2 regions of the Planococcus chinensis genome follow, and region 1 is predicted to be linked to the other one. Evidence: riboswitches for the same ligand, from Rfam matches in the RefSeq annotation. Region 1 holds a riboswitch; the other holds the start of a gene.
What was found. A riboswitch is a leader RNA that binds a small molecule or an ion and turns the genes downstream of it on or off. The one in region 1 is predicted to bind S-adenosylmethionine.

Region 1 (4,733 bases):
GGTGCTGGACCATATAGCAGAAGAATCAGGTGGCCGCTTCGCTTTTGAAAAGGACACCTTCCCGTGGGGATGCGAATACTATCTCGAGCATGGCAAGATGATGGACGAAGACGGCGTGGAAAAGATGAAGGGCTACGACGCCATCTATTTCGGGGCGGTCGGATTTCCGGGCGTGCCGGACCATGTATCGCTGTGGGGACTGCGACTGGCGATCTGCCAAGGGCTTGACCAATGGGCGAATGTGCGCCCGATCGAGTTTCTGCCCGGGGTGCCGCGGCGCCTCAACCATCCCGATGTCGATACGCTCAATTGGGTGCTTGTCCGCGAGAATTCCGAAGGGGAATACTCCGGCATCGGCGGCCGCAATTTCGCGGGACGCGGCCCGGGCAAGGAAGTCGCGGTCCAGTCCGCGCTTTTCACGGAACACGGCTGCGAGCGCATCATTCGCTTTGCGTTTGAACTAGCCCGCACGCGCAAGCGCAAACGGGTGCTCAGCGTCACGAAAAGCAATGCCCAGCAATACGGCATGGTCTTGTGGGATGAAGTATTCGCCCGTGTCAGCAAAGAGTACCCGGACGTCGAAGCGGAACAGGGGCTGGTCGATGCCGTCGCCGCCCACTTCGTGCTGCGTCCGGAAGAGCTAGAAGTAGTGGTGGCGTCGAATTTATTTGCCGACATCCTTTCCGATCTCGGCAGTGCGCTTGCCGGCAGCCTCGGCCTTGCGCCGAGCGCCAACCTGGACCCGGAGCGGAAAGCGCCGAGCATGTTCGAATCGGTCCATGGCTCGGCGCCGGACATCGCCGGGCAGGGCATTGCCAACCCGATCGGCTCGATCGCCAGCGCCGCGATGATGCTCAGCCATCTTGGGCTCGAAGAAGAAGCGGAACAGCTCAACCGGGCGATTGCCGAAACAACGCGCCAAGGCATCATGACGCGCGACATCGGCGGCACGCACGACACAGCAGGTGTGACGGAAGCCATTATCCGGAACCTCGCAGCAGTCAAAGCAACCGAATAAAACCTAAAACCCCCGTTCCGGAAAGTTCCTGGGACGGGGGTTTGTGCGTCACTCCAAATCCAATTCAACGTAGACGAAATATTCATCAATGGTCTCTCCATCGTCAAAAAGTGTCAGTACCAACTCCTCTTTAGCGTTTGAGAAGGTGAGGGTGCCTTCGGGTTCCGGCAGCTCCCATTCGTGCGTCTCCTCCCGGCGCCCGCTGTTGATGGCATCAATGGCTTCTTCAATCTCGCGTGAATCTCCGGTTTCAAATAGAAGGGCATCGTCCCTTTCGGCTTCCATGCGGCTGTACTCTTCAGTAATCAAAGAAGGGGCATTGAAGCAGCCGGACAGCAGAAAGAGCGGCAGCCCGAGCGCAGCGATTCTGCTTATATTTTTCATGGTAATCTCCTTTACTATTCTCTTAAATTTATACCGAAAGGTAATAATTTACAATAAAATAAATCAAAAATTTTAAATGTTTGGTTGACTTATCCATATCCTAGTATTATGATAGGATTTAAATTTAATAATCTTATCCAGAGAAGCCGAGGGACTGGCCCGTTGACGCTTCAGCAACCTCTGACATTTGTCAGAAAGGTGCTAATTCCAGCAAGATTTTTTCTTGGGAGATAAGAGAGCGGAAACCGTCCATTTAATTTATGCGGCCCTCTTTTTCTCATTTTTTGAGAAAAAGAGGGCTTTTATCTTTTCTGCTGGCGGAGCCGTGCAAATTAAACTATCAAACATGAGGAGGAAGAACATGACGAAAAAACGGATTTACTTGAACGCATTTGAAATGGCTTGTGCCGGAGGACACCAATCTCCAGGGCTATGGCTCCATGCAGAAGACCGGTCCCATACATACACGGATAGCGAATACTGGATTGAACTTGCCAAGCTATTGGAAAAAGGAAAATTCGATGCCGTGTTCCTGGCGGATGTACTGGGCACCTATGATGTTTATAACGGTTCACGGGACGCCGCTCTCCGAAATGCGGTTCAATCTCCGGTCAATGACCCGCTGCTTATTGTGCCGCTGATGTCTTCGGTCACTGAACATTTGAGTTTCGGGGTTACAGCTTCAGTCAGTCATGAACATCCTTATACATTTGCACGGCGCATGTCGACATTGGATCATCTGACCAAAGGGCGGGTTGGCTGGAATGTCGTCACTTCCTATCTGAAAAGCGCGGCTCTCAATATCGGACTTGAGGACCAGATGAGCCACGACCAGCGCTACGACTATGCAGCAGAATACTTGGAAGTCTGCTATAAGCTGTGGGAAGGAAGCTGGGAAGACGGCGCGGTCCTACGCGATAAAGAAGCGAAAGTCTACACGGACCCGTCAAAAGTCCATGATATCCGCCACGAAGGGGAATACTTTAAAGTTCCCGGTGCCCATCTGTCAGAACCGTCGCCGCAGCGAACGCCGGTCCTGTTCCAGGCAGGTGCTTCGCCGCGCGGCCGGGAATTTGCGGCTAAGCACGCGGAATCGGTATTCACTGCCGGCCCGACCACCCAGGTTGTGAAAAAAGGGGTCGCGGCCCTTCGTGAACGGATCCTAGCAAATGGCCGCAATCCCGAGGATGTCATCGTCTACACGACATTCACTGCCATCATAGGCAAGACGGAGGCGGAAGCGCAGGCCAAATACGAGGAATTGAAAAGCTATGTCAGCTACGAAGGCGCGCTTGCCCTCCTCGGCGGGTGGACAGGCATCGATTTTTCAGGATACGATCCCGAAGATACATTGGAGTACATCCAAAGCAATGCGATGCAATCAGCGGTCGAAGTATTTACACGTGCTGACCCGGACCGCAAATGGACCATCCGAGAGCTTGCCACGTTTGTCGGCATTGGCGGAAGAGGCCCAGTCGCAGTCGGAACGCCGGAACAAATTGCCGATGAAATCGAATACTGGGTTGAAGAAACAGGCGTCGACGGCTTCAATCTCGCTTATACACTGGCTCCGGGAAGCTTTGAGGACTTTGTCGAACTCGTCGTACCTGTCCTGCAGGAGCGCGGCCGAGTACAAAAAGAATACACAGAAGGCACATACCGAGAAAAGATTTACGGCAAAGGCCAAAACCGGTTGAAAGGAACGCATCCTGGCGCAGGCTATAAGCAATTGCAGCAGCCGGTCGAAAACTAAGAGGGGGAATGGAGATGATTACAGCTTATTGGGTCAGCGTCGCAATTTTCTGGGTTGCCGGACTGGCACTGTGGAATAAAACCTATCCCAAACCGAAACGGAAAGGAGGAGAAGGCGATGCGTGAAGAGACTTCATGGCTACTGCCGTTTATCGTTATAATGTTGATCGGCTACTTTATATGGACTACATGGCTTGGCCGGAAAGGATCGGTCCATAGCGGTTCAATGAAAGGTTTCGCCCTTGCTAGAGGAAAAGTGAGGCCGTCAATCGTCGGCATCAGTTTCGGCGCTTCCTATGCGAGCGCGAATTTATTCCTTGGCGTTCCAGGCTGGGCCTATACATACGGCTTGTCGACATTATGGTATACAATCGGCTGCTTTGGCGTCACATGGCTCGGATTGCTGCTGTTCACCAAGAAGTTCTGGCGCTATGGGCAGAAAAACGGCGGCAGCCTAACGCTTCCACAGTGGCTCGGCAACCGCTACAAAAGCAAAACCTTGCAGGTGCTTGTGGCGCTTTTGGTGCTGTTCAATATTTACTATATTGTCGGCCAGAACGTCGGATTGGCGACGATGTTTGAAACAGTCATCGGCATTCCATATATGTGGGGGATTGCTATAGGCGTCGGGATCACGATTGTCTATGTCAGTCTCGGCGGCGCTTTTGCCCAAATCGTCAGCGACGGGATACAGGGCACGGTGATGGCAGTGGTTTCAATTCTTTTGTTCGTGTCTTTGCTGTGGACGATTGGCGGCGGATGGAACGTTTTCGGCACACTCCAAACCGAACTCCGTGCAATTGATCCGGCACTGGTGGCACCGCTTTCCACCGGTGGACCTTTCTATAGCGGCTTTGCTATCCTGAGCATCCAGTGGCTGTTGTTTTCGTTCGTGCTGCTGCCGCATTTGATGAACAAAGTGCTGACGGTGGAAAAAGAAGAGGATCTACGAACATTTACCTTAACCGCCGGTATTTCGCTGTTCGTCCTGTCCGTCTTTTCCGTGTTTGCGGGCCTTGCTGCACGCGTGATTCTGCCAGGACTCGCTTCAGCCGACAGTGCCATTCCGGCCTATATCATGGAAGCTTTCCCGGTCATCCTTATCGCTTTGATGGTCATGGGGCTGATTTCTGCCATCCTGTCGACGACCGATAGCCTGTATCTAGGCATCACCAATAGTATCGGCAATGATTTGTATAGAGTGCTGGCGGTTCCGCTACTGTATAAAAACAAAAAATTGACGGAACAGGAACTCGACGGCAAAGTGCTAAAAGCTTCCAAAGTTTCCTTGGTCTTTATCGGTTTGGTGTCATTATACATGTCGTTCCGCCGGCCGGATTCTCTGGCTCTCTTGACCAGCTTCGGCACATCGGCCATCATCAGCGGAATCGTGGCACCGATCAGCCTCGGCTATTTGTGGAAGCATGCCAATAAGTCGGGGGCGATTGCATCTGTGGTGAGCGGCGCGAGCTGCTATATGTTCCTGACAAGCACAGGCACTGTCGAGCACGTTTTCCAGGCGATGTTTTTCAGTTCTGCAATTGGCTTCATTTTTATGATTGCCGGAAGCTTGCTAGCG
Region 2 (4,733 bases), on a different contig from region 1:
CGACAGCGCGCCGGTTGATCTCAGGCGCCTGGCTGCCAAGGTCGTATTCATCGAGCACGATTGGCGTGCCGCCGAACGTATTCGTGCAGAGGATATCCGCCCCCGCTTCCAAATACGCATCGTGGACGCCTTCGATGACTTCCGGGCGGACGATGTTCAAGTACTCGTTGCACCCGTCGAATTCTTCACCGCCGAAATCTTCCGGCGACAGGTCGGCGTTCTGGATCATCGTGCCCATCGCTCCGTCGATGATGAGGATCCGTTTTTCGAGTTGTTGTTCAATGAGAGGTTTGGACATGGCTGTTATCGCTCGCTTTCTGCAAATCTATTTGTCGGATGTAATCGATCAATTCCACGCACATTTCATAGCGCAAAAACGGCGTGATCAGATAGATGCCGTTGAAGAGCCCGGCTGCGGTATCGATCAACTCCTTGGCAATCTGGATGCCTTCCGCTGTCGCCCGCTCCTTGTCTTCGCCGCATGCGCGCATGCGCTCGAGCGCATCTTCTGACAATTTGATGCCCGGCACTTCATTGTGCAGGAATTCCGAACTGCGGATGCTCGTCAGCGGCATGATGCCAAGGAAGACCGGGGTCTCCAAATGCTTCGTTTCCTCGTAAATTTCAATGATTTTCTCTTTTGTATAGACCGGCTGGGAAATGAAATAATCCGCACCGCTCTCGATTTTCTGTTCCAGACGCTTAACGGCCCGGCTGACGACGCGGACGTTCGGGTTGAACGCCGCCGCCACCGAGAAGTTCGCTTTCTTGCGCAGCGGCTTGCCGGAAAATGAAATGCCTTCGTTGAGCTTCTTGATCAACTGGATCAGTTCCATGCTCGAGACGTCATAGACGCTCGTTGCCCCCGGGAAATCACCCACTTTTGTCGGGTCTCCCGTCACTGCCAATATATCATGCATGCCAAGAGCATCAAGCCCCATGAGATGCGATTGCAGGCCGATCAGGTTGTGGTCGCGGCACGTTATGTGCGCGAGCGGCCGGATATTTTCCTGCTTCAGGATCGAGCCCATCGCCATGTTCGAGATGCGCGGCGAAGCAAGGGAATTGTCCGCCATCGTCAAGGCGTCGATGCCTGCCGCATCCAACGCTTTCGAGCCTTCGATGAACGTGGTGATGTCCAGATGGCGCGGCGTGTCGAGCTCGACAATGATTGTCCGCTCCGTCTTCGCTTTTTCGTGGAGCGGCTTGACGTCCAGCGCTTCCGCTTCGCGGATAACAATCGGCTTTCTCTCTGCCACTTTCTTCTCCGTCACCGGCGCCAAGTTCCGCAGGCGCTTCTTCGTTTCCGCAATATGCTTCGGGGTCGTACCGCAGCAGCCGCCGATCAAGCGTACGCCTTCTTCCCGGAGCAGCAAAGCCGCACGGCCGAAATAATCCGCTTCCGATTCATAGACGATGCGGCCGTCTTCGACGTCGAGCAGGCTCGCGTTCGGGTAGGCGGACAAGAATGCCTTTTTCAGCAGCTCGACGCCTTCGAACGCCTGGATCGTGTGATGGGGGCCAAGGCGGCAATTGACGCCGACAATGTCCGCACCGAGCGATTCCAGTTCCTGCAAGGCGTCGTTCAACAGCATGCCGTTCTGCAGAACGCCCGGTTCGTGCATCGACACTTGCGCGATGAGCGGTGTATCCGTGAGGGTTTTCAAGTGGGTGACGGTCGCTGCCAGCTCTTCGAAGTCGTAATACGTCTCGAGCAGCAGCCCGTCCGGATCGCCGGACAGGAGGTGCTGCGCCTGCTGGTCGACCATCGCGATGATTTCTGTTAGCGTCGCATCGCTTTTCCGGAAGCCCCGGATGCCGCCGATCGTCCCGAAGACGAACTGGCCGCCGGGCGCCGCGGCACGCTTCGCAATTTCAATCGCTGCCCGGTTGATGTCTTTCACCTGCTCCTCCAGCCCGTAGCGCGCGAGCTTATGCGCGTTCGCTCCGTACGTGTTGGTCTGGATGATGTCCGCTCCGGCCCGGATGTAGTCATGGTGGATCTTCTCGATGATCTCCGGACGCTGAATATTCAGCTCCTCGTTGCAGTATTCAATCCCGTACGAATACAGAAGCGTCCCCATTGCGCCGTCCGCCGTCAATACCCTTGTCTTCAACGCTTCCAATAACTTCATGCTGCTCTCCTCCTATACAAATAAAAAAGCCTTCCATAGAAAAAGAAGGCTTTACGATAACATACTCGTTCTTCTTCATCTCTCAGGCATGGAAATGCCTGCTGGATTTAGCACCTGACCGGTAACGGCTGGTTGCTGAAGCGTCATAGGGCCAGTCCCTCGACTTCTCTCGATAAGAATCAATTATTCAATTTTTTATATCCTAAAATATTAACCCCATATCGCCTCCAGGTCAAGGAGATCTGTCTAAAAAGAATGAAATTTCTGTTTATCTTCCTCTTTAAGACATAAATTCGACTCCAGTGCGCTGTCTTTGGCAATGCAGCTAAATCGTAGGAGAAGGCGTTTATCTAATAAAATCCCCTGAAGCGGAAAGACGTATGCAATTTCGGAATCAAAATCTGCCATCAAAATCCGGCCGGCTTCTTCACATTAAAAGCCACATCCTCCATCGTGAATTCGTACCAGGTGAACGGCCCTTCAGCCAAATCCCACGTGACCCCGAGTTCGGAAGGCGTGCGGATTCCGTCCATCGTCCGGTATGCCCGGATGTGGGCTGTGCACGGTACAAGCTCCGCATGCTCATCACTGTCCTTGAAGCGCATCGCCGTCACTTTCAGCAGTTCGCCGCCCTCCCCGAAATGGAAAGTCGCGCGGCCTTTGATCCAGTTGTAGGCCATCGTCGCTTCCGCCGTCCGATCGTCGATTGCGTGCCATTCGACATACCGGCTCAAAGCGGCGGAGGGAAATCCGCTCAGCTCCATTAAATACCGCTGCAGCGAGGACTGGTCGGCTTTCGGATTGCCGCGCGTAGTCGCCATCGGCACCAAGCCGGCCATTTTGATCCGCATCTCCGCCTTGCCTTCCTGAAACACATCCTTACCCGTCACAGAAAGCCCATTGCCCATCTTCATCTTCACTTTCCAGATGAAGCCGGGAGGATCAGAAGTAGTGTATTGCCAAGCTTCTGACGCCATCCATTTTTCCTGGCCGGGCTTGAGTTTCATCCGGCCAGTTTGCTTTGCATACACGCTCCGAATCTCTTCCCTGCCAGAAATGCCGCTCCACTCCATCCACTTCCGGACCGGGGCCGGCAGTGCAGCCAATTGTTCCGGTTCCACCCTCTTCAAAGGCGCCTCCAACTTTCTGAGCGGCGCCGCTTTTAATGATTCAGCCGGCGACTGGCGGTTCGCCCCTTTTACGACAAAGAATGCTGAGGCGAGCACAACAAGCACTGACAACAAGATTCTCATCTCTCCATCCCCTTCCTTTTTCGAAACGGACTTTCACGGACGGGCAGCAGCATCAACGGATTATCGTATCTATACCATACGACATCCAAACCTGTTCTCCTGCAATTTTGTACAGCTGCATGATTCCGCTTCTTTTAATCAGAAGAACCTTATTTCAGGAGATTTTATTCCCCTCTCTTTTTCCTTTAATAGATGAATTTTTCCCACCAAAAAAAGACAGGCTATCGAGAAACCTTCTTTAGATAAGTCATTAAAAAAATGAACTTTTCATCTCGCTTCGGCCGCTTTGGGCATGGCTTTCGCCCAGCCCGTGGACGCGCCGGCGCTGGTTTCGCTCTTTAAAAGCTGATAACTTAATCCGTTTTAGTAGTGCTATCTGAGATATGGAGCAAAACGGCGGAGAAAACCGTACTGTTTCTGCATCGCTTCGCTAGCTTCGAAACATGAAAGGACGCTGCTCCTGTCCCTGCATCGCTGCGCTAGCTTCGGGACATGAAAAACCGTTGCAGCGCTACGCGCTTCGTCGCAAAGTACCGGCCAAATGCTGTTTGGCCGGTACTTGCCTGCGGGACAGCGAGACAGCCGAGACCCCGCAAGTCGCGTAAGCGACTGAGGAGGCTTGGCGCTCGCCCGCGGCAAAGAGATGGCTCTAAGGAAGTTTGAGCCATCTCTTTGCGACGAGCGCATAGCGCGCAGGAGCACAGGGGTTTTACGAAGCTGTTTTGCGGAATATCGATTAAGAGACAAGTATTTTATATCTTTCTCAACAAGTTAAAAAAAGACAGGTGCATACCTGTCTTTTTTCATTTTCTAATCTCCCCCGTAAACATCCGCTTCGGTATGGAAGCCGTCCGCAATGACGGTCTCCCGGATATTGCCTTCATCGACCGCCACCGGTTCGAGCAAGACGGACGGCACTTCGCTTTTGCCGTTGTTGATGCTGTCGATGGCGCTGAACTCATTGCCTTTGGCCAGGTGGACGGCAAGTGCCGCCACCCGCTCCGACAAGGTCTGAATCGGCTTGTAGACGGTCATGGTCTGCGTGCCGCTGACAATGCGCTGCACGGCTGCCAGCTCAGCGTCCTGTCCGGCGACAGGAATTTCCCCGTCCAGCCCCTGGACCTTCAGTGCCTCAACGGCTCCGCCTGCTGTCGCATCATTCGCTGCAATGACGGCGTCAATCCGGTTGCCATTGGTCTCCAGCGCTTCGGACATGTTGGCAAAAGCATTTTCAGGCGCCCAGTCCTCGGTCCATTGGTCATAGACGATGCGGATATCGCCGCGATCGATGGCCGGCTGCAGCACCTTGAACACCCCTTTTTTCAGCAAATGGGCATTGTTGTCA

Region 2: another riboswitch for S-adenosylmethionine. It lies ahead of ACFSDB_RS09630 (bifunctional homocysteine S-methyltransferase/methylenetetrahydrofolate reductase); the one in region 1 lies ahead of ACFSDB_RS00530 (LLM class flavin-dependent oxidoreductase).

What each region holds. Positions count from the first base shown of each region.
Region 1 covers NZ_JBHUFW010000002.1:90,640-95,372, forward strand. The annotation lists gene ACFSDB_RS00520 (tartrate dehydrogenase) at 1-1,018, shown strand, start outside; gene ACFSDB_RS00525 (YdbL family probable chaperone protein) at 1,067-1,402, opposite strand; SAM riboswitch class I at 1,533-1,639, shown strand; gene ACFSDB_RS00530 (LLM class flavin-dependent oxidoreductase) at 1,764-3,155, shown strand; gene ACFSDB_RS00535 (sodium:solute symporter family transporter) at 3,273-4,733, shown strand, end outside.
Region 2 covers NZ_JBHUFW010000005.1:419,928-424,660, forward strand. The annotation lists gene metH (methionine synthase) at 1-298, opposite strand, end outside; gene ACFSDB_RS09630 (bifunctional homocysteine S-methyltransferase/methylenetetrahydrofolate reductase) at 279-2,135, opposite strand; SAM riboswitch class I at 2,208-2,314, opposite strand; gene ACFSDB_RS09635 (DUF6544 family protein) at 2,543-3,388, opposite strand; gene xylF (D-xylose ABC transporter substrate-binding protein) at 4,199-4,733, opposite strand, start outside.